DNA from 3 places in the Rhizobium sp. Leaf341 genome. Region 3 is predicted to be linked to each of the others. Evidence: predicted binding sites of a transcription regulator. Region 3 holds the regulator's gene; each other region holds the start of a gene.
The links. The regulator PhoB, encoded in region 3, activates phosphate uptake and scavenging genes when phosphate is short. The targets are predictions, from matches to a motif close to TGTCATNNANCTGTCAT.

Region 1 (10,649 bases), on a different contig from region 3:
CGGCAAGGCGCGCATACAGCCGGTCGCAAAGCGCCGACGCCTGGGCGCCCGCCGACAGAAACAGAAGGGGCATCAGCACTGCGGCCATGGAGAGTTTGCGGTTCGTCAAACGGCTAGCCTGTCTCGATGGTTATGGTCGGCACGGTTATGGTCGGCCCGGTTATGGTCGGCACGGTTATGGTCGGCACGGTTATGGTCGGCCCGGATATGGTCGGCAAGTCGGGTCGGCCTCACCAAGCGACGAAGCAACCTGATCCATCAGGCGGTCCGCCGGGAGGTCCGCGCCATCACGGGCGCGGAACCATCTTAGCCGCTTTGCGTAAGGCCGCAACGCGTCCACCGATCACTTTCGCGGGGCGGGCGGTCGCGGCCGCCAGGTTTATACCGGGTGTGACGCTTCTACCACGGCGAGGGCCGCCATGTTGACGACGCCGCGCGAGGTCACCGAGGGCGACAGGATGTGGGCGGGCAGGGCCGCGCCGAGCAGGATCGGTCCGACATGCAGCCCGTCGATCATGCTTCGGACCACGCCGAAGGTGATGTTGGCGGCATCGAGATTGGGGAAGACGAGGAGGTTGGCGTCCTCGTGCAGGGTCGTGCTCGGCATGACCCGCTTGCGCAGGACCTGCGAGATCGCGGACTCGCCGTGCATCTCGCCATCGGCTTCGAGGTCGGGCGCAAGCTCCCGCACGAATTCCATCGCCCGGCGCATCTTGCTCGCGCTCTCGGACTCGCGCGAGCCGAAATTGGAGTGGGAAACGAGCGCGGCGCGCGGGGTGATGCCGAAGCGCTTGATCTCCTCGGCCGCCATGATCGTCTTCTGCGCGACCTCTTCGGAGGTCGGATTGAAGGTGACGAAGGTGTCGGTGAAGAAGGTCGCGCCATGCTGGGAGATCAGCAGGCTCATGGCGGAGAAGTCGAGCGCACCGGGCCGCTTGCCGATGATCTGCGAGATGTCGCGCAGGTGGCGGCTATAGCGCCCTTCGAGGCCGCAGATCAGCGCATCGGCTTCGCCGCGCTTGAGGGCGAGCGCGCCGATGACGGTGTAGTTGGTGCGCACGGTGGTGCGGGCAGCTTCCGGGATGACGCCGAGCCGGCCGACCAGCGAGAGGTACTGGTCGACGTAATCCTTGAAGCGGCGGTCGCTTTCCGGGTTGATGACCTCGAAATCGGTGTCCGGGCGGATGCGCAGGCCGAAACGCTTCAGGCGCTGATCGATGATCTGCGGGCGGCCGATGAGGATCGGCAGGGCCGTGCCTTCCTCGAGCAGGACCTGGGCGGCGCGCAGCACGCGCTCGTCCTCGCCTTCGGAGAAGATGACCCGCTTCTTCTCGGCGGCTTTCGCCAGCGTGAAGATCGGCTTCATGATGAAGCCGGAGCGGAACACGAACCGGTTCAGCTGGTCGAGATAGGCATCGAAATCGGCGATCGGCCGGGTGGCGACGCCGGTGTCTGCGGCCGCCTTGGCGACCGCCGGGGCGATGCGCAGGATCAGCCGCTGGTCGAACGGCGAGGGAATGAGATAATCGGGCCCGAAGATCGGCGTCTCCTCGGAATAGGCGCGCGCGGCCACATCCGACGGCTCTTCGCGGGCAAGCCCCGCAATGGCGCGCACGGCGGCCATCTTCATTTCCTCGTTGATCGTCCGGGCGCCGCAATCGAGCGCGCCGCGGAAGATGTAGGGGAAGCAGAGGACGTTGTTCACCTGATTGGGGAAATCCGAGCGGCCGGTGCAGATCATCGCGTCCGGCCGGGCGGCGCGGGCGAGATCGGGCATGATTTCCGGATTGGGGTTGGCGAGCGCCATGATCAGCGGACGCTCGGCCATCTGCACGAGTAGCTCGGGCTTCAGGACGCCGGCGGCCGACAGGCCGAGGAAGACGTCGGCATCGGCGATGCTGTCGGCGAGGACCCGGTGGTCGCTCTTCTGGGCATAGATTGACTTCCACTCGTCCATCAGGACTTCGCGGCCCTCATAGACGAGACCTTCGAGATCGTGGACCCAGATGTTCTCGCGCTTCGCGCCGAGTTCGACGAGAAGATTGAGGCAGGCGAGCGCCGCGGCACCCGCACCCGAGGTAACGATCTTCGCCTTGGCGATCTCCTTGCCGGCCAGTTCCAGGCCGTTGAGGATCGCGGCGGCGACGATGATGGCGGTGCCGTGCTGGTCGTCGTGGAAGACGGGAATGTCCATCTTCTGGCGCAGCTGGCGCTCGACCTCGAAGCATTCCGGGGCCTTGATGTCCTCGAGGTTGATGCCGCCGAAGGTGGGCTCGAGCGCCGAGACGACATCGACCATGCGCGCGATTTCCGGCGCGTCGATCTCGATGTCGAAGACGTCGATGCCGGCGAACTTCTTGAAGAGGACGGCCTTGCCTTCCATCACGGGCTTGGAGGCGAGCGGCCCGATATTGCCGAGACCGAGAACGGCGGAGCCGTTGGAGACGACCGCGACGAGGTTGGCGCGTGCCGTGTACGCGGCTGCCATCGAGGGATCGTCGCGAATGGCGAGGCAGGGGGCGGCCACGCCCGGGGAATAGGCGAGCGCGAGGTCGCGCTGGTTGCCGAGCGGCTTCGTCGCCTGGATCTCCAGCTTGCCCGGGCGGGGGTACCGGTGGAAGAACAGCGCCTGTTCGTCAAGGTCGCCGCCGGCCGGTGTCTTCGGTGTCGTCGTGTCGTCGCCGCTGCTCATTGCGTCAGTACCTCTTTCTCAACGCGGTCCTTCTGGCACGATTTGGCCGGTGCGTACAGTTCGCAGGTCCGGTTTTGGACCGGTTCTCGCTTTCACGCGCGCCACTGTCATGCTGCTGAAACAGGAGTCTGTTTTCACGGATGGCAGCATCCGAAACCGAAAGAGCTGCGAAGGAGAAGAGAGTGAGCGAACCTGCCGTCCGGCACTACCGGACCCTGTTCATTTCCGACGTGCACCTCGGCTCCAAGGCCGCAAAGACCGACTACCTGCTCGATTTCCTGCGCCTGCACGATGCCGACACCATTATCCTGGTCGGCGACATCGTCGACGGCTGGCGGCTGAAGCGCTCCTGGTACTGGCCGCAAGCCTGCAACGACGTGGTGCAGAAGCTGCTGCGCAAAGCCCGCAAGGGCACGCGGATCATCTACATTCCCGGCAATCACGACGAATTCCTGCGCGCCTTTCCGGGGACGCATTTCGGCGGCATCGAAGTGGCCGCGCGCCACATCCACGACAGCGCCGACGGGCTGCGCTATCTCGTGCTGCATGGCGACGAGTTCGATGTCGTCGTGCGCAACGCGCGGCTGCTGGCCTATCTCGGCGACTGGGCCTACGACATGGCCATCGTCGTCAATATCGGCCTTGCCGCCGTTCGCCGCCGGCTCGGCATGCCCTACTGGTCGTTTTCCGCCTGGGCCAAGCAGCAGGTCAAGCACGCGGTCAATTTCATCGGCGCGTTCCAGACGGTGGTTGCAGCCGAAGCCCGGAAAGCCGAAGCCGACGGCGTCGTCTGCGGCCATATCCATCACGCGGTGATCGAGGATATCGACGGGATCCGCTACATGAATTCGGGGGACTGGGTGGAAAGCTGCACGGCGATCGCGGAGCACCCGGACGGCCGCATGGAGCTGATCACCTGGAACATCCTGGCGGGCGTGTCGCAGCCCGTCGAGGATACGAGCGAGGCACAGGCGCTGATTGGCTCGCTTCTGGCGCGTCAGGCGGCCTGAACGGCTTCAAGCGGCATGAAGCGGCATGACGCGGCATGCAGGGGGCAACGCCGCGTGGCACGGTTTGCGATCGCGGACGAGGGGGACCGTGGCAGCGGCATCGACGCGCCGGGGAGACCGGATGCAGGTCTCCGGCCCGCCGGACCGGCGGGGTAGAAATTCCCCGCGCTTGCGTCAAAAAAGACGCATCCCGCAGCGGCGGAACGCTTTATACCGGCATCACACCGTCACCTCACAGCGATTCCGGTCTCAGGACGGCGGCAGCAGGTCAATACGCATGGAACCTCCTACACCGCCGCGGCTTCCCGAGCCGGCCCCGCCGTCCCGTTTCGTGGCGCGGATCGCGCTGCTGTTCAGCGCGCCGTTGTTCATCAACGGGTTCGCACTGCCGTTCTTTCCGGTCTGGCTGGCGTCGCTCGCGTTCGACGCGGCGCAGATCTCCATCATTCTCGCGGTTCCCATGTTCGTCCGCGTGTTCTCGGCCCCGGTTGCCGGCATGATCGCGGACGGGCTCGGCGAGCGGACGCGCCTGCTGCTCTGGTCGGCCGGCCTGTCGCTGCTGACGGCGCTCGGCCTGTTCGTTTCCCATGGCTTCTGGGCGGTTCTCGTCATCTACACGCTGCAGGGCGTCGTCTATTCGCCCTATGTGCCGATCGTCGAGGCGGTCGCACTGACCGGCGTGCGGCGCTGGGGCTTCGACTATGCACGGATGCGGCTCTGGGGCTCGATCGCCTTCATCTGTTCGACCATGATCGGCGGCGCCCTCATGAGCCGCTACGGCGCGACGATGGTGCTGCCGGCCATGACGGTGGGGTTCGTCGCCATGGTGGCGGTGACCTTCCTCGCGCCGCGCATCGGCGCGCCGCGCCGTCCCTCGACGCTGACGACGCTGGCCGATCCGCCGCCAAAGGCGTTGCGGGCGCCCGACATCCAGATGCTGCTGATGGGCGTCGGACTGATCAATGGCAGCCACGGCATGCTGTTTGCCTTTTCGGCCCTCTACTGGGCGAGCATCGGCTTTTCCGGCACGCAGATCGGCCTGCTCTGGAGCGCGGGCGTGGCGGCTGAGATCGCCATGTTCATCGCCGCAAAGGTGATTCTCCTCCGCGTCAGTCTCTGGGCGATGATCTTCTCGGGCGCGGGGCTGGCCATCCTGCGCTGGCTGGTGTTCCCGCTCGATCTCGGCTTCTGGGGCTATTTCGCGCTGCAGTGCTCGCACGCCTTCACCTATGCGATCATGCATACGGGGCTGCAGTCCATGCTGGTGCGGCGCGTGGCAGAGCGGCAGGAGACGGCCGCGCAGGGGCTCTATTTCTTCTACACCGGCATGTTCACCGCCCTGTGCACCTTCGTCTCGGGCGCGTTTTACGGCTGGTTCGGCGTCCACGGCTTTCTCGCCATGGCCGTGGCGGCCTTCATCGGCTTTGCTTTGCTGATTGCCGCCTGGACGCTTCAGCCCCAGAGTTCGGGCTCGAGCGGCATCAGCCGCGAGCCCTCGTAGCGCAGGCCGGGCTCGCGGTCGCGCGCGAGCAAGAGAGGCCCATCGAGATCGACGAAGGCCGCACCCTGCGCAAGGAGGGCGGCGGGCGCCATGGCAAGCGAGGTTCCGACCATGCAGCCGACCATGACGTCGAGCCCGAGGGCCCGGGCCCGGTCGCGCATCTCGAAGGCGTGGGTCAGGCCTCCTGTCTTGTCGAGCTTGATGTTGACGGCATCGTAACGGTCGGCGAGCCGATCGAGGTCGGCGATGGTGTGGACGCTCTCATCGGCGCAGACGGGGACGGGGCGCGGCACGCGGGCGAGGCACTCGTCGCGACCTGCCGGGAGCGGCTGCTCAACCAGCGCGACGCCGCACGCCTCGCAGACGGCGAAGTGGGCGGCGAGGTTCGTATCCGTCCAGGCCTCGTTGGCGTCGAGGATGAGAATCGATTCGGGGGCGGCCGTCCGAACGGCGCGGATGCGGGCCGTGTCGTCCGCAGTGCCGACCTTGACCTTCAGCACCGGACGGAACGCGGCCTCGGCGGCGCGGGCCGCCATGGTCTCGGGGTCGGCGAGCGAGATCGTGAACGCGGTAACGAGCGGCTGGGGCAGGGCCAGGCCGGCGAGCTGCCAGACGGGCAGGGCGCTTTTCTTGCCGTCCAGATCCCACATCGCGCAATCGACCGCATTGCGCGCCGCACCGGGCGGCATGATGCGGGCGAGCTCGGCCCGGCCGATGCCGCGCTCGATCGCGTGGCGGCAGGCCTCGATGGCCGCGACCACGCCCTCGATCGTCTCGCCATAGCGGCCATAGGGCACGCATTCGCCGATGCCGCTCGCCGCTCCGTCGCGAAGCCGGCAGGTGACCACGGACGCTGCCGTCTTGGAGCCGCGCGAGATGGTGAACGCGCCGGCAATGGGAAAATGCTCGACAGTGATCTCAAGCGTCGTCATCTGCGTATGCCCTTTCCGAAACGATCCTACCGGAGAACGTGGCATCGACATCACGGTCGTCAACTGGCTGTCGTCACGTTTGTCATCGGTTTCTTTTCCGTCGGTGACATCGTCAGCAGCAGTCGCTATGAGTGTTTGCTGATCGACACCCATGCAACCTTTGCACAGAGAATTCAGAACCGCGTGACCAAAACCCTCGTCAAGACTGAAGCGACCGTCGAGCGCGACGATTCCGGCGAGAGAGGGGACACGGTCTATCGTTTCGCCGGCAACTGGCGTGCCTCCGGCCTGCCCCCCGTGGTCAAGCGCCTGGACGAGATGGCGCGACCCGCCGGCGGCCCGGAAGGCGCGCAGGTGCGTTTCGACCTTTCCGACATTTCCGCGATGGACACGGCCGGCGCCTGGATTATCCGCCGGTTCATGACGAAGCTCGGCGGCGACGACGCCGTGACGCTCGACGGCGGAAATGCCGGCTACCTGGAACTGGTCAAGGCGCTGCCGGCCGAACTGCGCGAACCGCAGGCGGACGACAGCCCGCCGCGCACGCTTGCCGACCGCGCGTTCCAGCCGATCGGCAAGGCCGTCCTGTCGATGTGGGACGATATGGTCGCCGCCATGTACATTGTCGGTTCCGCCGTGCGCGGGGCGCAGCTGAAGGTCGGCCGCCATAGCGGGCTTTCTCCGGCGGCGATCATCAACCAGATCGACCGCATGGGCGTCCAGGCCGTGCCGATCATCACGCTCATGTCCTTCCTGATCGGCGCGATCATCGCGCAGCAGGGGGCGTTCCAGCTGCGCTATTTCGGCGCCGAGCTCTTCGTGGTCGACCTCGTCGGCATCCTGCAGCTGCGCGAAATCGGCGTGCTCCTGACGGCCATCATGATCGCCGGCCGCTCCGGCAGCGCGATCACGGCCGAGGTCGGCTCGATGAAGATGCGCGAGGAGATCGATGCGCTGAAGGTGATGGGGCTCAGTCCCATCGGCATCCTCGTCTTTCCCCGCCTCGTGGCGCTGACGATCGCCTTGCCGCTGCTGACGATCATCGCCAACTTCGCAGCGCTCGCCGGCGCGGCCATGGTCGTCAACATCTATTCCGGCATCACGCTGTCCACCTTCCTCGCGCGCCTGCAGGAGGCGGTCGACTACTCGTCCGTGCTCGCGGGCATGATCAAGGCGCCGTTCATGGCGCTGATCATCGGCATCGTCGCGTCCGTGGAGGGTATGAAGGTCGGCGGCAGCGCCGAATCGCTCGGCAAGCATGTGACCCAATCGGTGGTGAAGTCGATCTTCGTGGTCATCCTCATCGACGCCCTCTTCGCCATCTTCTATTCGGCGATCAATTTCTGATGGAGGCGACGTCGATGCAGACCGCCCAGGACACGCAGACCATGACGGCGGAGACGCCGGAGCCGCGCGACGACCGGGAGACGGACGGGGATGCCGATCGCGGCCGGTCGGGGAAGGACGCGTCCGGGCGCGAGGTCATCCTCTCCGTCAAGGACCTGACCGTTGCCTTCGGCTCCAATGTCGTCCTCGATGCGCTGAACCTCGATATCTATCGCGGCGAGATCCTCGGCTTCGTCGGCCCGTCGGGCACCGGCAAGTCGGTGCTGATGCGCACCGTGCTGCGGCTCCTGCCACGCCGCTCGGGCAAGATCGAGATCCTCGGAGCCGAATATGATGCCGTCAGCGAAGAGGAGCGCGTCGAGCTCGACACGCGCCTCGGCGTGCTGTTCCAGCATGGCGCCCTGTTTTCCTCGCTGACGGTGAAGGAGAACATCCAGGTTCCGATGCGGGAATATCTCGATCTGCCGCAGGAGATCATGGACGACCTCGCCCGGCTCAAGATCGAACTCGTCGGCCTTGCGCCGGAGGCGGCCGACAAGTTCCCCTCCGAGCTTTCCGGCGGCATGATCAAGCGTGCCGCCCTTGCGCGTGCGCTGGCGCTCGATCCGGATCTCGTCTTCCTCGACGAGCCGACATCCGGCCTCGATCCGATCGGTGCGGCCGAGTTCGATGAATTGATCGCCCGGCTGCGCGACACTCTGGGCCTGACCGTGTATATGGTGACTCACGACCTCGACAGCCTGTTCTCCGTCTGCGACCGGATCGCCGTCCTCGGAAAGAAGAAGGTCATGGTCGAGGGGACGATCGAGGACATGCTCGCGTCCGACGACGACTGGGTCCAGTCCTATTTCCGCGGCAAGCGCGCACGGTCGATCGTGCGGGACGACGGCCACGATCTGCACCACCACGACGCCGCCGTGGCCGAACGCAATGCCGCAGACCGGCAGGAAAACCCGCAGAGCAGCCCGCAGGGCACGCGCGCGGGCTGACCGGTTCCAAAGTTTCAGACAGTTCAATAGGGCCCGAGCGGCCACAGGGTAGACGCCAAAGATGGAAACCAAAGCCAACTACACGATCGTCGGGTTCTTCACCATCGCCGTGATCGTCGCCGCCTTCGGGTTCGTCTACTGGATGTCCCAATTCGGCCGCGGCGGCGAAATGGTGGAGCTCGTCGTCAGCATTCCCGGCTCGGCCAACGGCCTGAGCGTCGGTTCGCCCGTGCGCTTCAACGGCATTCCGGTCGGCAGCGTGCGCAGCCTGGCGATCAACGCCAACGATCCGCGCTACTCGGTGGCGGTCACCGAGGTCTCGGCCGACGCGCCGGTCCTGACCTCGACCAAGGCGACCCTCGAAGTGCAGGGCCTGACGGGTGCCGCCTATATCGAACTCAGCGGCGGCAACAAGGGCGAGCCGAGCATCCTGCGCAAGGCGCTGGACGAAGGCACCTCGGCGCAGATCCAGGCCGACCAGTCGAGCGTGACCAGCCTGCTCGCCACGGCCGACAAGATCATGGATCGCGCGAATGACGCGATCGGCGATATCCAAGGCTTCGTCTCCGACGTCCGCGGACCGCTGACCGGCACCATCACCAATGCCGAGCGCTTCTCGAAGTCGCTGGCCGACAATTCCGAAGGCATCGACCAGTTCCTGGAAAGCGTCAGCGCCCTGTCGACTTCGATCAACAGCGCAGCCGAGAAGCTCGATTCGACGCTCACCTCCGCCGATGCCCTGGTGAAATCCGTCAATCCGCAGGATGTGAACCGCATCGTCTCCAACGTCGCCCGCATGAGCGACGAACTGACGGCGGCCTCGGCCGGCGTGTCGGACACGATTGCCACGATCCGCAAGACGGCCGAAACCTATGAGCGCTTCGGTGCCAATGCTACGACGACGCTCGCCAAGGTCGATTCGCTCCTCGGCGCGGTCGATTCGCAGAAGGTCGGCAATGTCATTAACGATGCTTCCGTGGCCAGCGCGGATGCCCGTCGCGCCATCTCGACCTTCGCGTCGCTCGCCGACAGCGTGCGGGAGCGGCAGCCCGAGATCGACCAGACCATCACCGACGTGACGCAGATGGCCAACAAGCTCAACGCCGCATCGAGCCGCGTCGACGGCATCCTCGTGAAGCTCGACGGCTTCCTGGGCGATGCCGACGCGCCGGGCATTTCGCAGGATGCGCGCCAGACGCTGGCCTCGTTCCGCAGCGTGGCTGACAACATCAACGCCCAGATCGGCCCGATCGCCAACAACCTCAAGCGCTTCACGAGCTCCGGCCTGCGCGACATCGAGGCACTGGTGGACGATACGCGCCGCACGGTGCAATCGCTCGACAACACGATCTCGACCTTCGACAAGAACCCGCAGCGGCTCCTCTTCGGTGGCGACACGGTCAAGCAGTATAATGGGCGCACGCGTCGTTGACGCCCTCCCAGCGGTCGTTCCCGTGACTCGGCTGCGCGGCAAAACACTCTCGCCGGACGTGGGAATCGCGGCTGAAACCGCGTTTATGTTTCCAATTGGCATGCGATGGGGCGGCTCGGGCGCGCTTGCGCCCGGCCGGCGCCCGAGAAGCGTGACATGGCTGCACAGGTCGTCGCTTTTCGGTGCTGCACGGGATGCGATCGGGGCGTTTCGCCCTTGTCTTGTTCAAGTCGCCGCTTAGATTGCTCCCCAACAATAAGGGTCATGGCTGTATGTTTCCGGACGTCAACGGTACTGGTAAATCGCGTTTCCTCCGGGCTCTGGCTCTTCTCATCGTCGCATTGCCGCTCGGCGCCTGCGCGGGCAAGGCCAACAACGACACCTACAGCCTGTCGTCCGTTCCCTCGGTGCAGGGACCGGCCGCCACGAGCAAGCAGATCCTCGTGCCCGAGCCGACGGCGCTGAAGGCGCTGGACAGCGACCAGATCGTCATCCGTCTTTCGGGCTCCGAGCTTCAGTATCTGGCGAAATCGCAGTGGGGCGATCGCCTGCCGCGCATGGTCCAGTCGAAGCTGGTGCAGGCCTTCGAGAATACCGGCAAGGTCGGCGGTGTCGGCAAGCCGGGCGAGGGGCTTGCAATCGACTACCAGATCGTGACCGAGATCCGCGCCTTCGAAGTGGACACGACCGGATCGCGCACCGCGGTGGTCGAGATCTTTGCAAAGATCGTCAACGACCGCAACGGG
Region 2 (10,649 bases), on a different contig from region 3:
GCGCACGGTCGGCTTCTCCGTTGCCACGGGCCTCCTCTTCGCGTTCACGGCGGCGGGCTTCGGTCGTCGCAAGCTGTGGATCACCATTCCCGTCGGCATCCTTCTCTGTCTCGCCGTCTGGCTTATCTTCGCCGGTCTCCTGCAGCTGTCGCTGCCGGCAGGGCCGCTCGAACACCTCTTCTTTTAAGAGAGCGTCATGTCGACATTCGAATTCCTGCTCCAGGGCATCGCGATTGCCATGCAGCCGATGAACCTACTTTACGCGCTCGTCGGGGTGACGCTGGGCACCGCTGTCGGCGTTCTGCCCGGCATCGGTCCGGCGCTGACAGTGGCGCTCCTGCTGCCCGTGACCTATCGGCTCGATCCCGCGGGGTCGCTGATCATGTTCGCAGGCATCTACTACGGCGGCATGTATGGCGGCTCGACCACGTCGATCCTTCTGAACACGCCCGGTGAAAGTGCGTCCATCGTCACCGCGCTGGAAGGCAACAAGATGGCCCGAAAGGGCCGAGGCGGCCCGGCTCTTGCCACCGCTGCCATTGGCTCGTTCGTGGCCGGCCTCATCGCCACCATCGGTCTCGCCTTCATCGCGCCCTTCGTGGTCAAGGTGGCGCTCGTGTTCGGCCCGCGCGAATATTTCGCACTCATGGTCCTCGCCTTCGTGACCGTCTCCTCGGCATTTGGCGACTCGACGCTGCGCGGGCTTACCTCGCTCTTCATTGGCTTTGCGCTTGCCATCGTCGGCATTGACCAGCTGACAGGCCAGGCGCGTATGAGCTTTGGTGTTCCCGACCTGCTGGACGGCATCGAGGTGACGACGCTGGCCGTCGCCATGTTCGCGATCGGTGAAACGCTCTACATCGCAGCACAGGGCGCGACGGGGCCCGACAAGGTCGAGGCGGTCAAGGGCTCGGTCTGGATGACCAAGCAGGATTGGGCCCGTTCCTGGAAGCCTTGGCTGCGCGGCACGCTCATCGGCTTTCCGATCGGTGCGATGCCCGCCGGCGGTGCCGAAATCGGCACTTTCCTTTCCTATGCCACCGAAAAGCGACTGACGAAGTATCCCGAGGAATTCGGCGAAGGGGCGATTGAAGGCGTCGCCGGTCCGGAGGCGGCCAACAACGCGTCGGCTGCCGGCACACTCGTGCCGCTTCTCACGCTCGGCCTGCCGACGACGGCAACCGCGGCGATCATGCTCGCCGGCTTTCAGCAATACGGTCTGCAGCCGGGTCCGCTGCTGTTTGCAACCAATCCGCAGCTCGTCTGGGGCCTTATCGCGTCCCTTTTGATCGCCAATTTCATGCTGCTGGTGCTCAATCTTCCGCTGGTCGGACTTTGGGTCAAGCTGCTGACGATCCCCAAACCCTGGCTCTATGCAGGCATTCTGCTGTTCGCGACGCTCGGCACCATCGGCGCCAATCCATCGGTCTTCGAGCTCGGCATGCTGCTTGCGTTCGGCCTTCTCGGCTACATCATGCGCATCCTCGGCTATCCCATCGCACCTGTCGTCGTCGGTCTCATTCTCGGTCCGCTTGCCGAGCAGCAACTGCGGCGCGCCCTGGCCATCAGTCAAGGCGATCCGAGCGTGTTGTTTACCTCGCCGATCGCCGCGGTGCTGCTGACCATCGCCGCGCTCGCACTGATTGTCCCCTTGATCCTGCGCGCGCGGGGACGCGGACAGGTGCTGTCGCAACTCGCAGCCAGCGAAGACTGATCAGATCGAAAGTCCTGGGATCGATGGCCGGATGCTTCTGTGAGGCATCCGGCCATTTTTTGTTGAGCGTACAATCCTGAATATAATCGATTTAACGACGGAATTAAAGCATGTAAACATCCGTGCTTCTGAAGCGTCGTCCAAAGTAACACTCTGTTAGGACATCCGTCTTGCTTGCCGCGCATGGCTGCAATGAGCACTTGTACGTTGTCAATGCGGCGTCGAGAGCCCATCTTGTGTTCAGTGAAGATGAGAACAGGAGATAAAGACAGTGACCACGAAGCGTAACATTTTTGGCCGAGCCTTTGCCGTTATCGGCGCCGCATCCGCCGCTGCCGCAGCCATCGAAGGTGGCCGTCGCCCGCAGGCCCGTGATCTCAATACGCTCGGCATCGACCCGGCCAGCTTTCCGGCACCCTATCGCCGCGGCTGATAGCTCTCGACAGTGAGGTCGAGGGAACGTGGCATCAGACGTTTTGCCTGGGATCCCTATCCCGGGCCGCAAAAAGCCCGCAGGTCCATGACGGACCGGCGGGCTTTGCTTTTTGAGATCCGGTAACGTCGGCCCCCATGTGACCGGCCGAGACCTGCCATTTCATGGAAATCACCAGGTCACGGCAGCCGGGAGTGACAGCGGTTGCTGCCACCCCACCAGGCGTTCAATGCTGGGCCACGGCGTCCGCGCCAACGGGTTGATGTCTGCGATTATACCGGATGGACGACCAGAGCGCGATACCGATGAGCGTCGCGCCGCCAAGACCGGTGATCACTTCGGGGATATGCACAAGCGTCTGCACATACATGATCACCGAAAGAATAAGGATCGCGTAGAACGCACCGTGTTCCAGGTAGCGATATTCCGCGAGCGTTCCCTTTTCCACCAGCATGATCGTCATAGAGCGCACATACATGGCGCCGATGCCGAGACCGATGGCGATGACGAACAGGTTCTGCGTCAGCGCAAAAGCGCCAATGACGCCATCGAAGGAGAAGCTGGCATCGAGCACTTCCAGGTAGATGAACGCGCCAAGACCACCCTTTGCAGCTTCGCTCATCGTCTTTTGCGAGGCATCGAGCAGACCACCGATGACTTCGACGACCAGGAAGGTGACGAGACCGTAGATGGCGGAGAAGACGAACGTGGTGCTTTCGACATCCGGTGTTGCCGCATCGTCGGGGATCAGTGCGGAAAAGGCGAGGATCAGGATCAGGACAAAGGCGATCTCGACGCCCTTGATGCTGGCCGCTGCTGAAAGACGTTTTTCGATGAAGGAGATCCAGTGGATCTTCTTGTCATGGTCGAAGAAATAGGAGAGGCCGACCATCATCAGGAAGGTGCCGCCGAAGGCCGCGATCGGCAAGTGGGCGTCGTTCATGATGCGGGCATACTCGTCCGGTCGGGCGGCAGCGAGGATGACGGCATCGATCGGGCCGATCCCGGCCGCGATGACGACGATCAGGAGCGGAAAGACGATCCGCATGCCGAAGACGGCAATCAGGATGCCCCAGGTCAGGAACCGTTGTTGCCAGACCGGCGTCATGTCCTCGAGCTTGTTGGCATTGACGATGGCATTGTCGAAGGACAGCGAGATTTCCAGCACAGCAAGGACCGTGCAAATGAAGAAGACGGTGGCCATGCCGCCGATCGTGCCGGTCTCGTTCCAGCCGAGCCAGGCACCCAGCGCGAGACCGATGCCGGTCACGATGAAAGCCCAGGTGAAATAGCTGAGGGTTGAGGTCTGGGAGGAGGCGTTCATGAACCAACCCTCCCTGTCGAAGCGATGTCCGCTCCGGAGCAGACCGAAAGAGGTCCACAAGCGGAATGGGCATGGGCAAGAGGCGATGCCGTACCCGCACGGGCACGCATCGTCGTAAAGACGTTCTTTGTCATGGGAATTTCTACATCCGCCGGCTGAGTATGCTGGCGGTACCGACATCGCGAGAGCGCCGTTAAAACTCTCGCCAGAGGGGCCCGGCACCAAGTTCATTCCGCACGAGTGTCGATATCGTATGCGCGGAATTGCTGAACTATCTAGCCATCTCGTCCTCGACGTCAAGTCAGGACACGCGCGACGGGTAAACTCATTTCCTTTTGTCATGAAACCATGGCAAAGCCGCATTGGTTCGCGCCAACACTTTATGGCAACAGAGAGGACCGCAAACAGCGTCTGATCACGCGCGAGCACTCCGCGCCTTACCCCCCTGCCGTGACGCGCATCCCGTCCCCCCCTCCCTCGATCACGCCGAGCAAGCCGCCATGTCGTCCACCGTGCCTCTAGACCCGCCTGTCGCCCGGCCAAGACCAGTCGGCCTCGGGATTGCTTTCATGCTTCTCGGCATGCTTCTGTTTTCGCTCAACGACACGATGGGGAAATGGCTTGTCGAGACCTATCCGGTCTTGCAGTTGATGGCGATCCGCAGTGTCGCCGCGCTCCTCGTGCTGCTGCCCCTTGTTCTCAGCCGCGGCTTGTCGAACGTGATCCGCGTCGAGCGTCCCGGGCTTCAGGCCCTGCGATCGCTGCTCTTTGCTATCGATGCGACGGCATTCTACTTTGCCGTCAGGTTCATGCCGCTTGCCGACGCGATGATCTACTGGCTTGCCGTCCCCATCTATGTTGCAGCGCTGTCACCGTTTCTCCTTGGGGAAAAGGTCGGATGGCGACGTTGGACGGCGATCCTGATCGGCTTTGCCGGCGTGCTCGTTGCGCTTGAGCCCTCGCGCGAAAGCCTGTCTCTCCCGGCTCTCGTCGCATTCTTCGGCAGCGCGTGCTTTGCCATTGCCATCATCCTCGGCCGCACCTTGCGCACCACTCCGGATATGACCCTCGTCGTCTGGCAGTTCGTCGGCTCCTTCGTCTTTTCCCTGATCGGCATTGCTGTTGTTCCCGGCAGCTGGAAAGCGCTCGATCCCGAAACCATTCTGCTCCCCGCCCTTCTCGGCGTGGTCGCCATGAGCGCGCACGTGCTTGTCAGCCGGTCCCTGAAGCTCGCGGACGCCGCGACGGTCGTGCCGCTTCAATACACACTTCTTTTCTGGGCCGTCGTCTTCGGCTGGATCTTCTTCGGCGATGTCCCGCGCCTTTCCGTCATCATCGGCGCGGCACTGATCGTTGCCTCGGGTCTCTTCATCCTCTTCCGGGAGCAGAAGATCAAGAAAGGCCGTTCTCGCGACGAACAGCGGCCGGATTGATCGTTCAGCGTTGCCAAAGCGGTCTTGATCCTTATGCTGTCGAGCAACAGGGGTGTGCGGCAGCGACCGTACAGGTTGGCGCCGCGACGGGGCGCCACCTGGAGAAATCACGGCGGCGGAGAGAGCGGCCGGTACACTAGGGAGAGCGGAATGGGACTGATCAGCCTTCGGCAATTGCTGGATCATGCGGCCGAAAACGACTATGCGGTGCCGGCCTTCAACGTCAACAATCTGGAATATGTGCAGGCCGTCATGCGCGCGGCCGACAAGACGGATAGTCCCGTTATCCTTCAGGCAAGCCGCGGCGCCCGCGCCTATGCCGGTGATGGCTTTCTGCGGCACCTGATCCTCGGCGCCGCCGAGGAATATCCGCATATTCCGATCTGCCTCCATCTCGATCACGGCGACCAGCCGTCGACGTGCATCTCGGCCATCACCAACGGCTTTACCTCCGTCATGATGGACGGCTCGCTGCTCGCCGACGGCAAGACGGTGGCCAGCTATGAATACAACGTCGGGGTGACCGCGGACGTCGTGAGGATTGCCCATGCGGCCGGCGTATCCGTCGAAGGCGAGCTCGGCTGCCTCGGCAACCTGGAATCGGGCGCGGGCGAAAAAGAGGATGGACACGGCTTCGAGGGCAAGCTGACGCGCGAAGAGCTGCTGACGGACCCGGACCAGGCCCTTGATTTCGTGGCCAAGACGGGGGTCGATGCACTCGCGGTTGCGATCGGCACCAGCCATGGAGCCTACAAGTTCACACGCGCGCCGGATGGCGACATCCTGTCGATCGAGACGATCGAAAAGATCCACCGGGCCCTTCCGAACACACACCTCGTGATGCACGGCTCCTCTACAGTGCCGCAGGATCTGCAGGACCTTTTCACCGCCTATGGCGGAGAGATGACGCAGACGTGGGGCGTGCCGTTGTCGGAAATTCAGCGCGGCATTCCCTTCGGTGTCCGCAAGGTCAACATCGACACGGACCTGCGTCTTGCAATGACGGGCACGATTCGAAAATCCTTCCAGGAGAAGCCCGAGAATTTCGATCCGCGCGGATACCTGAAACCAGCAACGGCTCTGATGACCGATGTTTGCCTGGAGCGTTTCGAAGCCTTCCGCACTGCCGGCAAGGCACCGTCGATCCGCATCAAGCGACTGGCCGAAATGGCCGCAACCTACGCAAAGATGGCCTGAACAGTGCAAGAAGACAGCAGACCCGAAACCCGGGGGGCCTCGGCCTCCCATCACTCTCTCGATGACGTGACGGCGTCTCATCTGTCCGTGCCTGTGGTGGTCATGGGGGTGAGCGGTTGCGGAAAGAGCTCCGTCGGCGCGGCCATTGCCGAGGCTTTCGCGACGGATTTCATCGAGGGAGATGCGCTGCATCCGGCAGAAAACATTGCCAAAATGTCCGCCGGTACGCCGCTGACCGACGAAGATCGTTGGCCGTGGCTCGATGCCGTGGGCAAGGCCCTGCACGAGGGCTCGGATGGCGGCCATGCGGTTGTGGTGTCCTGCTCCGCTTTGAAGAGGACATATCGCGATCACCTGCGCCAAGCCGCTGGTGGACGGCTTGCTTTCGTATATCTCACGGGCACCAGAGCCGTTTTGGAGTCCCGCATGGGCCACCGCACGGGGCATTTCATGCCGACGACGCTCTTGGAAAGCCAGTTGGCGACGCTCGAACCACCGACGGGCGAAGACCTTGTGGTCACCGTCGATATCGACCGCCCGCTCGAAGCGGTCGTTTTGGCCGCGATCGACGGTCTGGGTGATCTCAAAACCGAATGACAGCCACCTTCGCCACTTCCTCGACCGGGCAACGATACCGATCGGTGCCATGCCTGTCAGGCGTGCTTGGCCTCTCCGATCGGCAGGCCGTTACGGCATGGAGGAACGGTCGGTCCGCAAGTCTCCGAGCATGTGCTGGCGGGAGATGGCGCACAGCGGAAGCGCGGGAACATTGTTGGATGTCATGACGTCGTCACATCAGGATGACACGCGTGCCGCAACGACGGCACGGGTCCATATCCGCTCCGACTCACTTTCCACCATGGTCGGATGATGTGGAACAGAAAGACGGCCACGGCTTTACCGGGATCCGCAGAGACCGTTGGCGACATGACGAGGATGCAATGCGCTACGCCCTTTATTTCACGCCCCCAAAAGACGACGCTCTGACCCTGGCCGCAGCAGCATGGCTTTCGCGCGATGCCTTTCTCGACGGTCGCGTACCAACGCCGGACGTTTCCGGTTTCACCACGGAAGAGCTCGGCGCGCTGACCGCGGAACCCCGGCGCTACGGCTTTCATGCCACGCTGAAGGCACCTTTCGAGCTGGCCCCCGGCCGTACGGAGGCCGAACTGCTGGCCGCCCTGGACGAATTCTGCGCCGAGAGCGAACCCTTCGAAATACCGTCTCTGAGCTTGGGCGAACTCGGTCCCTTCTTTGCACTCGTCCCCGGTGCCGCTTCGGACGCACTTTCGAGCTTCGCCGCCGAGACCGTGCGGCGGTTCGAGCCCTTCCGAGCTGCCTTGTCTCCCGAGGACATGGAGCGCCGCAAGCCGGCTTCGCTGCCGCCGGCCGAGCGACAAAACCTGGAAACCTGGGGCTATCCCTATGTCTTCGAAGAATTCCGCTTTCACATGACCCTGACCGGCAAGGTTCCTGAGGATCGGCGCCCCGCCATGCGCGTCGCGCTGGAAGAGGCCTTTGCCGGCTTTCTCGGAAAACCGCTACCGGTCAGCGCGCTTGCGCTTTTCGTCGAGCCGAAGCGCGGCAGCCCCTTTACCGTCCATTCGCTGATGCCGCTGGGCGATGCCGCGACCGAAGGAGAGAAATGATGGCCGTCGAGCAGGTCTTCACAAATGCCAGCATCGTCCTGCCGGACCAGATCGTGAAGGGGTCCGTCGTCGTGAGGGACGGGCAGATCGCCGACATCTCCGACGGTGCGGTTCAGACGGGCGAGGACTTCGAAGGGGATTACCTGATTCCCGGTCTCGTCGAACTGCATACCGACCACCTGGAAACACACTACTCCCCGCGCCCGGGCCTGCGCTGGATGAAGATGGCGGCGATCCAGGCACATGATGCACAGATCGTCACCTCCGGTATCACCACCGTTTTCGATTGTTTGCGGATGGGATCGGCCGAGGGGGACGATGGCTTTGCGACCGGCGAAATGCGGGCCATGGCCGATGCCTTGGCCGAGGCTGAGCGAGACAACCGGTTGCGCGCCGACCACCGCATCCATTTGCGCTGCGAGGTTTCGACCGACAACGTGCTCGACCAGTTCGATGCATTCCGTGACGATCCGAAGGTCGGCCTCGTTTCGTTGATGGACCATGCGCCGGGTCAGCGGCAGTTCCAGACGATGGATCAGTACATCTTCTACTACAAGACCAAACGTGGCCTCTCGGACGAAGCCTTCGCGATCTACGTCGAGAAGCAGCTGGCGCTGTCGGAGCGCAATTCTGCCCGCCATCGTATCGCCTTGGCAGAGCTCTGCGCAGCTCGGGGCATTCCGATCGCCAGCCACGACGACGCGACCGCCGCCCATGTCGGCGAATCGATCGACCTTGGCGTCAAGCTGGCGGAGTTCCCGACCAGCCTGGAGGCGGCCGACCTGTCGCATGAGGCCGGGCTGAGCGTTCTCATGGGCGCGCCGAACGTCGTTCGCGGCGGCTCGCATTCCGGCAATATCGCTGCGCGCGACCTGGCGGAGCGGGGCGTTCTTGATGTCCTCTCGTCGGACTATGTGCCCTTCAGCCTCATTCACGCTCCGTTCCTGCTCGCCGATGCGATCGAGGGCTTCGGGCTGGAAAAGGCCATTGCGCTCGTCAGCGACAATCCGGCCCGCACGGTCGGCCTTAAAGATCGGGGGCGTATCGCGATCGGCCGCCGTGCGGACCTCGTCCGCGTCGAACGCCCCCATGGCGTACCGATCGTCCGTTCGGTCTGGCGCAACGGTCGACGTGTCGCATGACGCCGGATCATCCGACAGGCGGCGCTGGCGCCATGATCGTCGTCGTCGGCCCAAGCGGCGCCGGCAAGGACAGCGTCATCGATTACGCCATGAGCCGGCTAAAGGCGAGATCGGCCGATATCGAACTGGTCCGTCGTGTGATCACGCGCGCACAAGATGCCGGCGGCGAAGATCACGAGGCGGTATCACCGGAGGAGTTTCAGGCCTGCGTCGAACAGGGTGGTTTTGCCGTCCACTGGGAGGCCCATGGCCTTCGCTATGGCATTCCCTCAGCCTGTCATGCCAAGCTTCAAACGGGACGGACACTCGTTGCCAACGGCAGTCGCGCGGTGCTCGAGACGTTTCGAGATGCGTTTCCGCGTGTGGCAGTCGTCAATATCGTGGCGTCGCCTGAGGTCATCGCCGCACGCCTGATCGCCCGCGCGCGGGAAAGCGAGGCCGAAATCCGCCAGCGACTTGCCCGCCAGGTGCCGGATATCGAGGGAGATCCGCATCTGACCACGATCGATAACAGCGGTCCGCTCGACGAGGCTGGCGAGCGGTTTGCGGCATTCGTGCTGTCCTTGGCAAAAGCCGAGGGCAGCTGAGAGCAAACCGAGAACGGCGATACGCTCTCGGTCTGCCTCATGCTCCGGAATGCGAGGCTCGATCGGGTACCCGGGTTTTACTCGATGTCGAACGACACGCCTTGGGCGAGCGGCAGCGCTTTCGAGTAGTTCACCGTGTTGGTCGCACGACGCATATAGGCTTTCCAGGCATCCGAACCGGACTCCCGCCCGCCGCCTGTTTCCTTTTCGCCGCCGAACGCGCCGCCGATCTCTGCACCCGACGTGCCGATATTGACGTTCGCAATACCGCAATCCGAACCGTCGGCTGACAGGAACCGCTCGGACTCCTGCAGGTCGCGGGTGAAGATCGATGAGGACAGGCCCGCAGCGACGGCATTGTGGGCCGCAATCGCGGCGTCGAAGTCGCTGTACTTCATGACGTAGAGGATTGGCGCGAAGGTTTCCTCGAGCACCGGTCCTGTCTGTTCGGGCATTTCGACCAGAGCCGGCTTGACGTAATAGGCGTCGGCATGGCCGAGATCCACACGCTCGCCGCCCGTTACGCTTCCGCCATGTGCTCTGGCGTCTTCCAGCGCCTTTTGCATGCCCTCATAGGCGGGGCGGTCAACCAGCGGACCGACGAGAGCGGTGCTCTCGAGCGGATTGCCGACGGACACGCTGCCATAGGCCTTTTTCAGCCGCGGCAGCAACGCGTCATAGACGCTTTCATGGACGAACAGGCGCCGCAATGTCGTGCAGCGCTGGCCGGCCGTGCCCATGGCGCCGAAAGCAATGGCACGCAGGGCCATGTCGAGATCCGCGGAGGGGCAGACGATGCCGCCATTGTTGCCGCCAAGTTCAAGAATGCCGCGGGCGAAGCGCTTGGCCAGCCGCGGGCCGACATCGCGGCCCATGCGGGTGGAACCGGTCGCGGAAACCAGCGGAACCTTGGGATGATCGACCAGGACTTCACCGATCTCGCGGTCGCCGATGAGCACGGACGACAGGCCGGACGGTGCGTCGTCGCCAAACCGCTTGATGGCCTTTTCGAGGACGGCCTGGCAGGCAAGCGCCGTCAGCGGCGTCTTTTCCGAGGGCTTCCAGACAACGGCATTGCCGCAGACGAAGGCGAGCGCCGCATTCCAGGCCCAGACGGCGACCGGAAAGTTGAAGGCGGAGATCACGCCGATGACGCCGAGCGGATGCCAG
Region 3 (10,649 bases):
GGTCGAACTGCGCGCCCGCGTCGGCATGGTCTTCCAGAAACCCAATCCGTTTCCGAAGTCGATCTATGAAAACGTGACCTACGGCCCGAAGATCCACGGTCTTGCCCGCAGCAAGGCCGAACTCGACGCCATTGTCGAGCAGAGCCTGCAGAAGGCCGGCCTCTGGAACGAGGTGAAGGATCGCCTGCACGAATCCGGCACCGGTCTCTCCGGTGGTCAGCAGCAGCGTCTCTGCATCGCACGCGCCGTTGCCGTCAGTCCTGAGGTCATTCTGATGGACGAACCCTGCTCGGCGCTCGACCCGATTGCCACCGCCAAGGTCGAGGAGCTCATCCACGAACTGCGCGCCAACTACACGATCGTGATCGTCACGCATTCCATGCAGCAGGCAGCCCGCGTCTCGCAGCGCACCGCCATGTTCCATCTCGGCAATCTCGTCGAGGAGAACGATACCGACAAGATGTTCACCAATCCCGACGACCAGCGCACGCAGGATTACATCATGGGACGCTTCGGCTGACCGGTCGTGCGACCGATAGACAAGTGCCCGTGACCGAACTCCAAGGACAGGATCCATGGCAACCCATATCGTATCCGTCTATGACGAAGACCTGAAATATCTCAGCCGCCGTATCTCCGAGATGGGCGGCCTTGCCGAGCAGATGGTGGCCGAATCCGTGCGGGCCCTGGTCAACGCCGATCTGGGTCTCGCCCAGAAGGTGATTTCCGACGACGTCGTGCTCGATGACGCCGAGCGCCAGATCGGCGAGAAGGCCATCATCACGATCGCCAAGCGGCAGCCGATGGCGGCCGACCTGCGCGAGATCATGGGGTCGATCCGCATTGCGGCCGACCTCGAGCGTGTCGGCGATCTTGGCAAGAACACCGCCAAGCGCGTCATCGCGGTCTCCAGTGCCAGTCTGCCGCGCCAGTTGGCGCGGGGGATTGAGCATCTGGCCGAACTGACGCTGATGCAGCTGAAGGAAGTCCTGGATGTCTACGCCTCCCGCTCGGCGGAAAAGGCAAAGGCCATCCGGGAGCGAGACGGCGAGATCGACGCGATCTACACCTCGCTGTTCCGCGAACTCCTGACCTACATGATGGAGGATCCGCGCAACATTACCCCGTGCACGCATCTCCTGTTCTGCGCCAAGAACATCGAGCGCATCGGCGACCACGCGACCAATATCGCTGAGACGATCTACTACATGACGACCGGCGCGCAGCCGCTCGGCGAACGTCCGAAGGACGACTCGTCGAACACTGTCGGCGCACTCTCCACCTGAGCGAACGGCGCGGGAGAAATCCATCCTGCGGCGTCGTCCTCGGTCTTGAGACCGGTCGCTGTCTCGAGGTTGGGGATGGCGGCCGAAGGGTGGTCTCTTGCCGAAATGCCTGAACTGTCAACGATGATCGCCGCCTTCGGGTTCTGGCGAAGGCCTCGTCACGCGACGAGGACACTACGGAGTCCAGAAATGCAGCCGAGAATAGCCGTTGTCGAAGATGAAGAAGCCCTGAGCGTCCTGCTGCGGTACAATCTTGAGGCCGAAGGTTTCGATGTCGATACCATCAATCGGGGCGACGAGGCAGAGGTTCGCTTGCAGGAACGGCTGCCGGATCTGCTCATCCTCGACTGGATGCTCCCCGGCGTGTCCGGCATCGAGCTCTGCCGGCGCCTTCGCCAGCGCAGCGAGACGGAGCGTCTTCCCATCATCATGCTGACGGCACGGGGCGAGGAAAGCGAGCGGGTCCGTGGTCTTGCCACCGGCGCCGATGATTATGTCGTCAAGCCGTTCTCGACGCCGGAACTGATCGCCCGCGTGAAAGCCATGCTCCGCCGCGCGCGTCCGGAAGTGCTGTCGTCGCTCTTGAAATGCGGCGACATCGAGCTCGACCGCGAGACGCACCGCGTCCACCGCAAGACCCGGGAAGTCCGTCTCGGCCCGACCGAATTTCGTCTGCTCGAGTTCTTCATGTCGTCGCCCGGCCGCGTCTTCTCGCGCTCGCAGCTTCTCGATGGCGTTTGGGGGCACGATATCTACGTCGACGAGCGCACCGTCGATGTCCATGTCGGTCGCCTGCGCAAGGCGCTTAACTTCTCCAACATGCAGGACGTGATCCGCACCGTACGCGGAGCGGGCTACTCGCTGGAAAGCTGAGCCTGTCGCGAAGCAAAGCTGCTTACCCGCTGCGCGTGCTCCGGCCGAGGCCTGAAGCGAAAACGCCTTCCTCGCAGAGCGAAGAAGGCGTTCTTGCGTTCCGACTGCAGGGCGTTCTCTTATCGGGCGCGACGGCGCTCGGCCGAGGGCTGATAGGCCAGCTTGGCGTGGAACGTGCAGTAGGGCGAGCTATCTGGGGAGTCGTTTCCGCAGAAGTGGAATTCGTCCTTCATCGGGTCGCCGATCGGCCACTTGCAGGTGCGATCGGTCAGCTGCGTCAGCACCAGCTTGCGGGACATGGGCACCACGACATTGCTGCCCGTCGCGCTGCCTGCGCTGTTCGTTACCGCCAGTGCGGTTTCCGGCGCGAATGCGCTTTCGGAATCTTCGATGACGTTCACGCTGACCGGGCGGGCCATCGAACGCTGGGGGGCGGAGCGGGGGGCTGTGCTCGCCACCACGGCTTCCGGTGCTGCCGGACGGGCAACGACGACGGGGCGCTTGGGACGGGTTGCGCTCGGCGAGGCGCCGCCTGCCTTTGCGCGGCCCGGAAGCGACAGGCGATGAACCTTGCCGATGACGGCGTTGCGGCTGACGCCACCAAGCTGCGCCGCGATCTGGCTCGCGCTCAGCCCTTCGGCCCAGAGCTTCTTCAGTCTCTCTACCCGCTCGTCAGTCCAGTTCATTGTCGTCTCCGTTCCAGGCCGTACCAAAGGACGAATCCCTCACCGCGCTCCGGATGGCTCCGAAGCTGCAACGCCTTGACTCTTCTGGTGACTAGGTCCGCCGCATGCGTCTAGCAATTCCTTGGTAACGTAGAGACGGGGTGACTCCGTGACAAGAGTCCCGGGAATCGCGCCGAATCGATTTTTGGGTTTTCCCCAACTTGCTGTCGCCGCGTGATATATTTGCAAGACCTTTTTGCCGGAAAGCATCGTGCTCGAAAAATGCATCCGAGGCCTGTCTTTCCGGGAGTTTTGTTGACAGCGGCACCCGAAATACCGATAGTGCGCTCGCCGCCGTCAGGGCGGTATTTTTCATTTCGGGCCGGCGCTGTCGGCCGCTGCAAAACGGATCGAACCTTCCCCGCAGAGTGTGCGGACAGGACGAGGAGACAGGCACGATGGCCGAGGCAACCCCGCTTTACGAGACCTATATGCGTGCGCCGCTGCGCTTCGAGCGCGGCGAGGGCGTCTGGCTGGTGGCGGAAGATGGGTCGCGCTATCTCGACTTCGCCGCAGGTGTCGCCGTCAATTCCCTTGGCCACGCGCATCCGCATCTCGTCGCAGCGCTGAAGGACCAGGCCGAAAAGGTTTGGCATCTCTCCAATCTGTACGAGATTCCCGGGCAGGAAAAGCTCGCCAAGCGTCTGACCGACAACACGTTCGCGGACAAGGTCTTCTTCACCAATTCCGGTGCGGAAGCGCTGGAATGCGCCATCAAGACGGCGCGCCGCTACCAGTTTTCCAAGGGCCGGCCGGAGCGTTTCCACGTCATTACCTTCGAGGGCGCCTTTCACGGGCGCACGCTCGCGACGATCGCGGCCGGCGGCCAGGCGAAATATCTCGAAGGCTTCGGCCCCAAGGCACCGGGCTTCGTCCAGGTCCCCTTTGCCGACCTGGATGCCGTCAAGGATGCGATCACCGAGGAAACCGCGGCGATCCTGATCGAGCCGATCCAGGGCGAGGGCGGGATACGCCCGGCACCCAAGGCCTTCCTGCAGGCGCTGCGCGCATTGTGCGACGAGCACGGCCTGATGCTGATCTTCGATGAGGTCCAGTGTGGCGTCGGACGAACCGGCAAGCTCTTTGCCTATGAATGGTCCGGCATATCTCCGGATATCCTCGCGGCCGCAAAGGGCATCGGCGGCGGCTTCCCGCTTGGCGCCTGCCTTGCCACGGAAGAGGCCGCCTCGGGGATGGTCGCGGGCACGCATGGTTCGACCTACGGCGGCAATCCGCTGGCCATGGCGATCGGCAATGCCGTGCTGGACGTCGTTCTCGGCGATGGGTTTCTCGAGCATGTGCGGGATGTCGCACTCGTCTTCCGTCAGGGGCTGGCCTCGCTTGCCGATCGTTTCCCCGATGTAATCGAGGAAATCCGCGGCGAAGGCCTCATGCTCGGCATCAAGGCGGCGGTTCCCTCCGCCGACCTGCTGAAGGCGATCCGGGCGGAGAAGATGCTGGCCGTTCCCGCAGGGGAAAACGTCATCCGCCTGCTGCCGCCGCTGATCACCAGCGCGGACGAAGCCCGCGAGGGTCTCGCCCGCATCGAACGCGCCAGCGAAACGTTGACGGCGGTCAAACAGCGCGCGCGTGCGTGATCTGGACGCCTTCGACATCAGGATTACCGACAGCCGGCCCGCGCAGAAGGCATAGGCTCCAAGAACGCCTTGGAGCCGCCCCCGGGCACAAGGACAGGACACCGCATTTTCATGGCCGAACCTCGCCACTTCCTCGATCTCTCCGCCATGTCGGCAGAGAACCTGCGCTCCATCATCGATGATGCCCGGGTGCGAAAGGCAGCGACCAAGGCCGGGACTGCGGAAAAGCCGCTGGCCGGCAAGATGCTCGCCATGATCTTCGAAAAGCCTTCCACCCGAACCCGTGTGTCGTTCGACGTCGGCATGCGCCAGCTCGGCGGCGAGACGCTGTTCCTTTCGGGCACGGAAATGCAGCTCGGTCGCGCCGAGACGATCGGCGATACGGCCAAGGTTCTCTCTCGGTACGTCGATGCCATCATGATCCGCACGACAGACCACAGCCGCCTGCTCGAGCTTGCCGAACATGCGACCGTGCCGGTCATCAATGCCCTGACAGACACGACGCATCCCTGCCAGATCATGGCCGACATCATGACTTTCGAAGAGCATAGCGGCCCGGTAAAGGGCAAGACCATTGCCTGGACGGGCGACGGCAACAACGTGCTGCATTCCTTCATCGAGGGATCGGCGCGTTTCGGCTACACGATGAAGATGGCGGTGCCGCTCGGCTCCGAACCCGACGACAAAATTCTCAACTGGGCGCGCAACAATGGCGGCAACGTGATCCTGTCGCATGACGCGGAAAAGACGGTCTCCGGTGCCGATTGCGTCGTCACGGACACCTGGGTGTCGATGAACCAGGAGCATCGCGCCCGGGGACACAACGTCTTCCAGCCCTATCAGGTCAATGCTGCGCTGATGTCGAAGGCGGACGAGAACGCGCTCTTCATGCACTGCCTGCCGGCGCATCGGGGCGAGGAAGTGACCGACGAGGTCATTGACGGACGTCAGTCCGTGGTGTTCGACGAGGCGGAAAACCGCCTTCATGCCCAGAAGTCGATCCTTGCCTGGTGCCTGGGCGCGCTCTGAGAGCCTGCCTGCGACGCGCATCGTCAAAACCTTGAAAAACGGCATTCGGCCACCGATCTAGGTGCAAAGCGGAATGTCACGATTTTTGCTGGCATTTCATATCGATCCAATAGAATGGCGTTGTGGCGTGCAAAACCCGGACCTGTCCGGGGCGCCGTCATCTGCGTTCGGGCTCGCCGCGGCGGGTCATGCATCAGGAGCATGGACATGGTGGACAAAGGACCAGATCTCGGCGAATTCGGTTACGCGGGCGATGACCGCGTCGTGCCTTTTCAGGTGGAGGGCCTCGACGTGCGCGGTCGCGCCGTTCAGCTTGGCCCCATGCTGGATGCGATCCTCGAACGGCACAATTATCCGTTGCCGGTCGCACGCCTCGTGGCGGAAACGGTGGTGCTCACCGTCCTCCTCGGCACTTCGCTGAAGTTCGATGGCAAGCTCATCATCCAGACGAAAAGCGATGGCCCGGTCGATCTCGTGGTCGCCGACTTCTCGACGCCGGATCGCGTGCGCGCTTATGCCCGCTACGACGAAGAGGCGCTGGCCAGCGCGATTGACAAGGGCGAAACCGATCCACAGGATCTGCTCGGCCAGGGCATCCTTGCCTTCACCATCGATCAGGGCGAATACACCCAGCGCTACCAGGGCATCGTTCCGCTGGACGGCGCTTCGCTGGAGGAGATCGCCGGCGTTTATTTCCGCCAGTCGGAGCAGATCCCGACCAAGGTGCGCCTTGGCGTTGCCGAGCTGTTGGATCGCGACGAGAACGGCAAGCCGCGCCACCGCTGGCGGGCCGGAGGCATGGTCGCGCAGTTTCTGCCGGAGGCGCCCGACCGGATGCGCCAGCCGGACCTGCATGGCGGGGACGGAGCCGAGACGTTCGAGGGTGGTGTCGACGACCTCTGGGACGAGGCGCGTGTCATGGTTGAGACGATCGACGCCGACGAATTGACCGATCCGACCGTCGGCACGGAACGGCTGCTCTATCGCCTGTTCCACGAGCGCGGCGTGCGGGTCTATCCCCCGCAGGCGGTCTATGACCAATGCGCCTGCTCGCGTGAAAAGCTGCGGGACGTCCTTGCCAGCTTCAGCCAGGAGGAGATCGACAGCACGGTGGAGGATGGGGTCATCTCGGTGACCTGCGAGTTCTGCTCGACCACCTACACGTTCGAAGCCACCGAGGTCCGCCCGCAGTAAGCGCGCGCACATCGTTTGGAAACTGAAGGGGCTCCCGGCAATTGCGGCCGGGGGCACATCGGCTGTGGTCAGTTCAATGTGCGGCTGAGGCCCGGCAGGTCCAGCGAAAAGGCGGGAATGTCGACCGTGAAGGTTTCGCCGTCAGGTGTCTCCATCGAGTAGTGTCCGAACATTACACCGGAAGGCGTGTCGAGCGGGCAACCGGAGGAGTACTCGAACGTATCGCCCGGATTGAGGATGGGTTGCTCGCCGATCACTCCGGGGCCGTTGACCTCGTCGACCTGACCGCTTTCGTCCGTGATATGCCAATACCGCGTCATCAGACGCACGGTTTTCGTGGAACGGTTCGAAATCAGAATGCGGTAGCCCCACACATAGCGCCCATCTTCGGGATCGGACTGATCTTCCAGATAATAAGGCTCTACGGTGACCTCGATGTCCCGTGTCAGCGCGCGATACATGATGCAACCCTTCCAGTCAGTGTGCATATTCTAGGGGAAGATGGTTTCCCGAAGAATAACGCCCGCAGGAAGTGTGTTGCGGCACGGCACGCCGTCACGCTGTCACGCCGCGCGGGGTTAGCGCGACGTGACGCTCCGAGGATGGAGCAGGGCCGGGTAGCAGGATCAGGACGCGCCTCAGGCGGCGACGGTCTTCAGCGCCCGGGCGAAATCCTCGATGAGATCCGCACTGTCCTCGATGCCGGCCGACAGGCGCACGGTCCCGTCGGAAATGCCGAGTTCCGCACGGGCCTCCTCGTTGAGGTTCTTGTGCGTCGTCGTCGCCGGATGCGTGATCAGGCTCTTGCTGTCGCCGAGATTGTTGGAGATCTTGACGATTTCCAGCGCGTTCTGCAGCGCGAACGCCGCCTTCTTGCCACCCTTCATCTCGAAACAGACGAGCGTCGATCCGCCCTTCATCTGCTTTGCGATGATATCGGCCTGCGGATGGTCCTTGCGGCCGGGGTAGATGACGCGGGCAATCTGGCTCTGTTCGGCGAGGAAGTCGGCAACCTTCGCTGCGTTGTCGCTCTGCTGGCGCACCCGCAACGGCAGGGTCTCGATGCCCTTCAACAGCGTCCAGGCGTTGAACGGCGACAAGGCAGGGCCGGTGTGGCGGAAATAATCGTGCAGATGCTCGTCGATCCAGTCTTTCGACGAGAGGATGACGCCGCCAAGGCAACGCCCCTGGCCGTCGATATGCTTGGTGGCGGAATAAACGACGACATGGGCGCCGAGCTCGAGCGGCTTCTGCAGGAGCGGCGTCGCAAAGACGTTGTCCACCACCAGCTTGGCACCCGCCGCATCGGCTAGCTTCGCCACGGCGGCAATGTCGACCACCTCGAGTGTCGGATTGGTCGGGCTTTCCAGGAAGAAGACCTTGGTATTCGGGCGGATGGCCTTTTCCCAGTTCTCGATGAAGCGGCCGTCGACCAGCGTGCATTCGATGCCATAGGAGGGGGCCAAGGTTTCCACGACCCAGCGGCACGAACCGAAGAGCGCGCGTGCGGCGACGATATGATCTCCGGCCTTCAACTGGCAGAGGATGGCGGCAGCCACGGCGGCCATGCCCGAGGCCGTTGCGCGCGCATCCTCGGCGCCTTCCAGGAGGCACATGCGCTTTTCGAACATGTCGTTGGTGGGGCTGCCATAGCGCGCGTAGATAAAGCCGTCCGTTTCACCCTTGAAGCGTGCTTCCGCAGCTTCCGATGTCTCGTAGACGAAGCCCTGTGTCAAGAAGATCGCCTCGGACGTCTCACCGTGATTGGAGCGGGTCGTGCCGCCGTGAACGAGCTGGGTCGCGGGGCGCCAGGTCTTGTTTGCCGTGCTCATCGCTTGTCTCCTTCCAGAAACAAAAAAACCGGTCGCGTAAAGCAGACCGGTTCGAGCCCGGTCTTTTTAGCCATTTGTTTAACGTGGCTGCAAGCCGACCGGCCAAATCACCACGGGATAAGTTCCCATACGTCTTCGCCCCGCTTGCGTCAATCAGCCGTTTTTGGTTTTGTCGGCCCCGGAAAAAGGATGAAGGCATGGCGCGCGACACAGGCATTCTGGCGGATAGCGCAATCGCTTCGCTGTTCGATCAAGGCCGCCTTCTCAGCGAAGGGGCGCTGGACGACGACCAGATCCAGCCGGCGAGTCTCGACCTGCGTCTGGGCGGTCGTGCCTTCCGGGTGCGTGCGAGCTTCATGCCCGGTCCCGGGCATCTCGTCGCCGACAAACTCGATCGGCTCAAGCTGCACGTCATCGACCTGACCGAGGGTGCCGTGCTCGAGACCGGCTGCGTCTACATCGTGCCGCTGATGGAAAGCCTCGACCTGCCGGCCGCCATGTCGGCCTCGGCCAATCCGAAGAGTTCAACCGGACGGCTCGACATCTTCACCCGCGTCATCACCGACCGGGCGCAGGAGTTCGACAAGATCCCGGCCGGGTATCGCGGCCCGCTTTACCTCGAAATCAGCCCACGCACGTTTCCCGTCATCGTTCGCCGGGGCTCGCGTCTTTCGCAGATCCGCTTCCGGGTCGGACACGCGCTCCTGACCGAAAGCGAAGTGCTTGATCTTCACCGAACGGAAACGCTGGTCGCCAGCGATACGCCGAACGTATCGGGGGCCGGCATTGCACTGTCGATTGACCTCAAGGGCACGGGCCCCGACGGTCTGATCGGCTACCGCGGCAAGCACCACACGGCCGTGGTGGATGTTGACCGCAAAGGTGCGCATGGGATTTATGATTTCTGGGAGCCGCTCTACAGCCGCGGTGCCGACGAGCTCATTCTCGATCCCGACGAGTTCTATATCCTCGTCTCCCGCGAGGCCGTCCACGTGCCGCCTCTGTTTGCCGCCGAGATGACCCCGTTCGATCCCCTGGTCGGCGAATTCCGCGTGCACTATGCCGGCTTCTTTGACCCCGGCTTCGGCCATGCCCCGTCCGGCGGCACCGGCAGCCGGGCCGTGCTGGAAGTGCGCAGCCATGAGGTTCCCTTCATCCTCGAGCACGGCCAGATCGTCGGCCGCCTTGTCTACGAGCACATGATGGAGCGACCGAGAGGGCTCTACGGCCTCGGCGTCGGATCGAACTATCAGGCGCAGGGTCTGAAGCTCTCCAAGCATTTTCGCGGTTGAGACGCGCCTTTCCGTCTTCGGAAACCGCGGCCAAGGATTGACACGCGGCTTCATCTGTTGGATGTCTGGCGCATTGGCGGGTGTAGCTCAATGGTAGAGCAGCAGCTTCCCAAGCTGAATACGAGGGTTCGATTCCCTTCACCCGCTCCAGCCAACCCACGACATCCGCGTTGCTTTTCTGGCTGTCCTCCGTCTGACCGAGGTCGGCAGCAACGCGTCCAATGCTTCCCCCTTTGCCGAGCCTGACGATCATTTCGACACAACAGGCTTGCACCGATCCAAGGTCTGAGCCGCTGTTGTGACGCGCATGCGTGCCGCAATACAGCGGATGTCGCGTAAAAACGCTGTCGAATTCTCAGAGCCGATGATCGGCGCGTATCTGCCGACTATAAATGGCGAACGCCTTGGGCAAGCTCCTCCGTTTATCTGACCACGGAGAGCGTTCTACACACGTGCCACGAAAGGCCAGGAACTCGATGGACAAGGCGACATTGGAAAATCCGGAATTTATGCAGTTCCTTCTTCTGGTCTACGATCATGCTCTTGCAAATCCGCGGGGCGATGCCTTTGATCTGGACAAGGTTGCAAAACTATCTGCCGCTGTTTCCTCCTCGCAATATCTCTATTCGCACATGCTGGGCGCCAAGCGTTTCGAGACCTCCGGCGACGTTCTCGACTATGCGGTCTCCTGTGCGACCGTCCAAGGTCTCTCGCTCGAGTTCGGCGTCTTCTCCGGACGCTCGATCAACCGGACCGCCGCAGCCCGCCCGTCCGACACGATCTACGGATTCGACAGCTTCGAGGGATTGCCGGAAAGCTG

Region 1: the regulator PhoB is predicted to act here: its motif matches at 2,798-2,814, upstream of ASG03_RS15710 (UDP-2,3-diacylglucosamine diphosphatase).
Region 2: the regulator PhoB is predicted to act here: its motif matches at 6,879-6,895, upstream of ASG03_RS01245 (DUF1045 domain-containing protein).

What each region holds. Positions count from the first base shown of each region.
Region 1 covers NZ_LMPE01000015.1:171,884-182,532, reverse strand. Annotated here, with positions in the region: gene ASG03_RS15720 (DUF2865 domain-containing protein) at 1-109, opposite strand, end outside; gene ASG03_RS15715 (NADP-dependent malic enzyme) at 380-2,692, opposite strand; gene ASG03_RS15710 (UDP-2,3-diacylglucosamine diphosphatase) at 2,833-3,702, shown strand; gene ASG03_RS15705 (MFS transporter) at 3,980-5,203, shown strand; gene dgcA (N-acetyl-D-Glu racemase DgcA) at 5,155-6,135, opposite strand; gene ASG03_RS15695 (MlaE family ABC transporter permease) at 6,319-7,482, shown strand; gene ASG03_RS15690 (ABC transporter ATP-binding protein) at 7,497-8,471, shown strand; gene ASG03_RS15685 (MlaD family protein) at 8,533-9,903, shown strand; gene ASG03_RS15680 (ABC-type transport auxiliary lipoprotein family protein) at 10,176-10,649, shown strand, end outside.
Region 2 covers NZ_LMPE01000002.1:272,113-282,761, forward strand. Annotated here, with positions in the region: gene ASG03_RS01215 (tripartite tricarboxylate transporter TctB family protein) at 1-187, shown strand, start outside; gene ASG03_RS01220 (tripartite tricarboxylate transporter permease) at 197-1,714, shown strand; gene ASG03_RS21640 (hypothetical protein) at 1,986-2,147, shown strand; gene ASG03_RS01225 (DUF475 domain-containing protein) at 2,374-3,471, opposite strand; gene ASG03_RS01230 (DMT family transporter) at 3,972-4,904, shown strand; gene fba (class II fructose-bisphosphate aldolase) at 5,055-6,101, shown strand; gene ASG03_RS01240 (gluconokinase) at 6,204-6,698, shown strand; gene ASG03_RS01245 (DUF1045 domain-containing protein) at 7,043-7,750, shown strand; gene ASG03_RS01250 (alpha-D-ribose 1-methylphosphonate 5-triphosphate diphosphatase) at 7,750-8,892, shown strand; gene phnN (phosphonate metabolism protein/1,5-bisphosphokinase (PRPP-forming) PhnN) at 8,889-9,479, shown strand; gene amaB (L-piperidine-6-carboxylate dehydrogenase) at 9,557-10,649, opposite strand, start outside.
Region 3 covers NZ_LMPE01000003.1:700,508-711,156, reverse strand. Annotated here, with positions in the region: gene pstB (phosphate ABC transporter ATP-binding protein PstB) at 1-520, shown strand, start outside; gene phoU (phosphate signaling complex protein PhoU) at 576-1,286, shown strand; gene phoB (phosphate regulon transcriptional regulator PhoB) at 1,476-2,159, shown strand; gene ASG03_RS04920 (GcrA family cell cycle regulator) at 2,279-2,845, opposite strand; gene ASG03_RS04915 (aspartate aminotransferase family protein) at 3,283-4,482, shown strand; gene argF (ornithine carbamoyltransferase) at 4,594-5,511, shown strand; gene ASG03_RS04905 (Hsp33 family molecular chaperone) at 5,719-6,705, shown strand; gene apaG (Co2+/Mg2+ efflux protein ApaG) at 6,774-7,166, opposite strand; gene ASG03_RS04895 (O-succinylhomoserine sulfhydrylase) at 7,344-8,537, opposite strand; SAM riboswitch at 8,583-8,661, opposite strand; gene ASG03_RS04890 (2'-deoxycytidine 5'-triphosphate deaminase) at 8,735-9,829, shown strand; tRNA gene ASG03_RS04885 (tRNA-Gly) at 9,906-9,979, shown strand; gene ASG03_RS04880 (class I SAM-dependent methyltransferase) at 10,306-10,649, shown strand, end outside.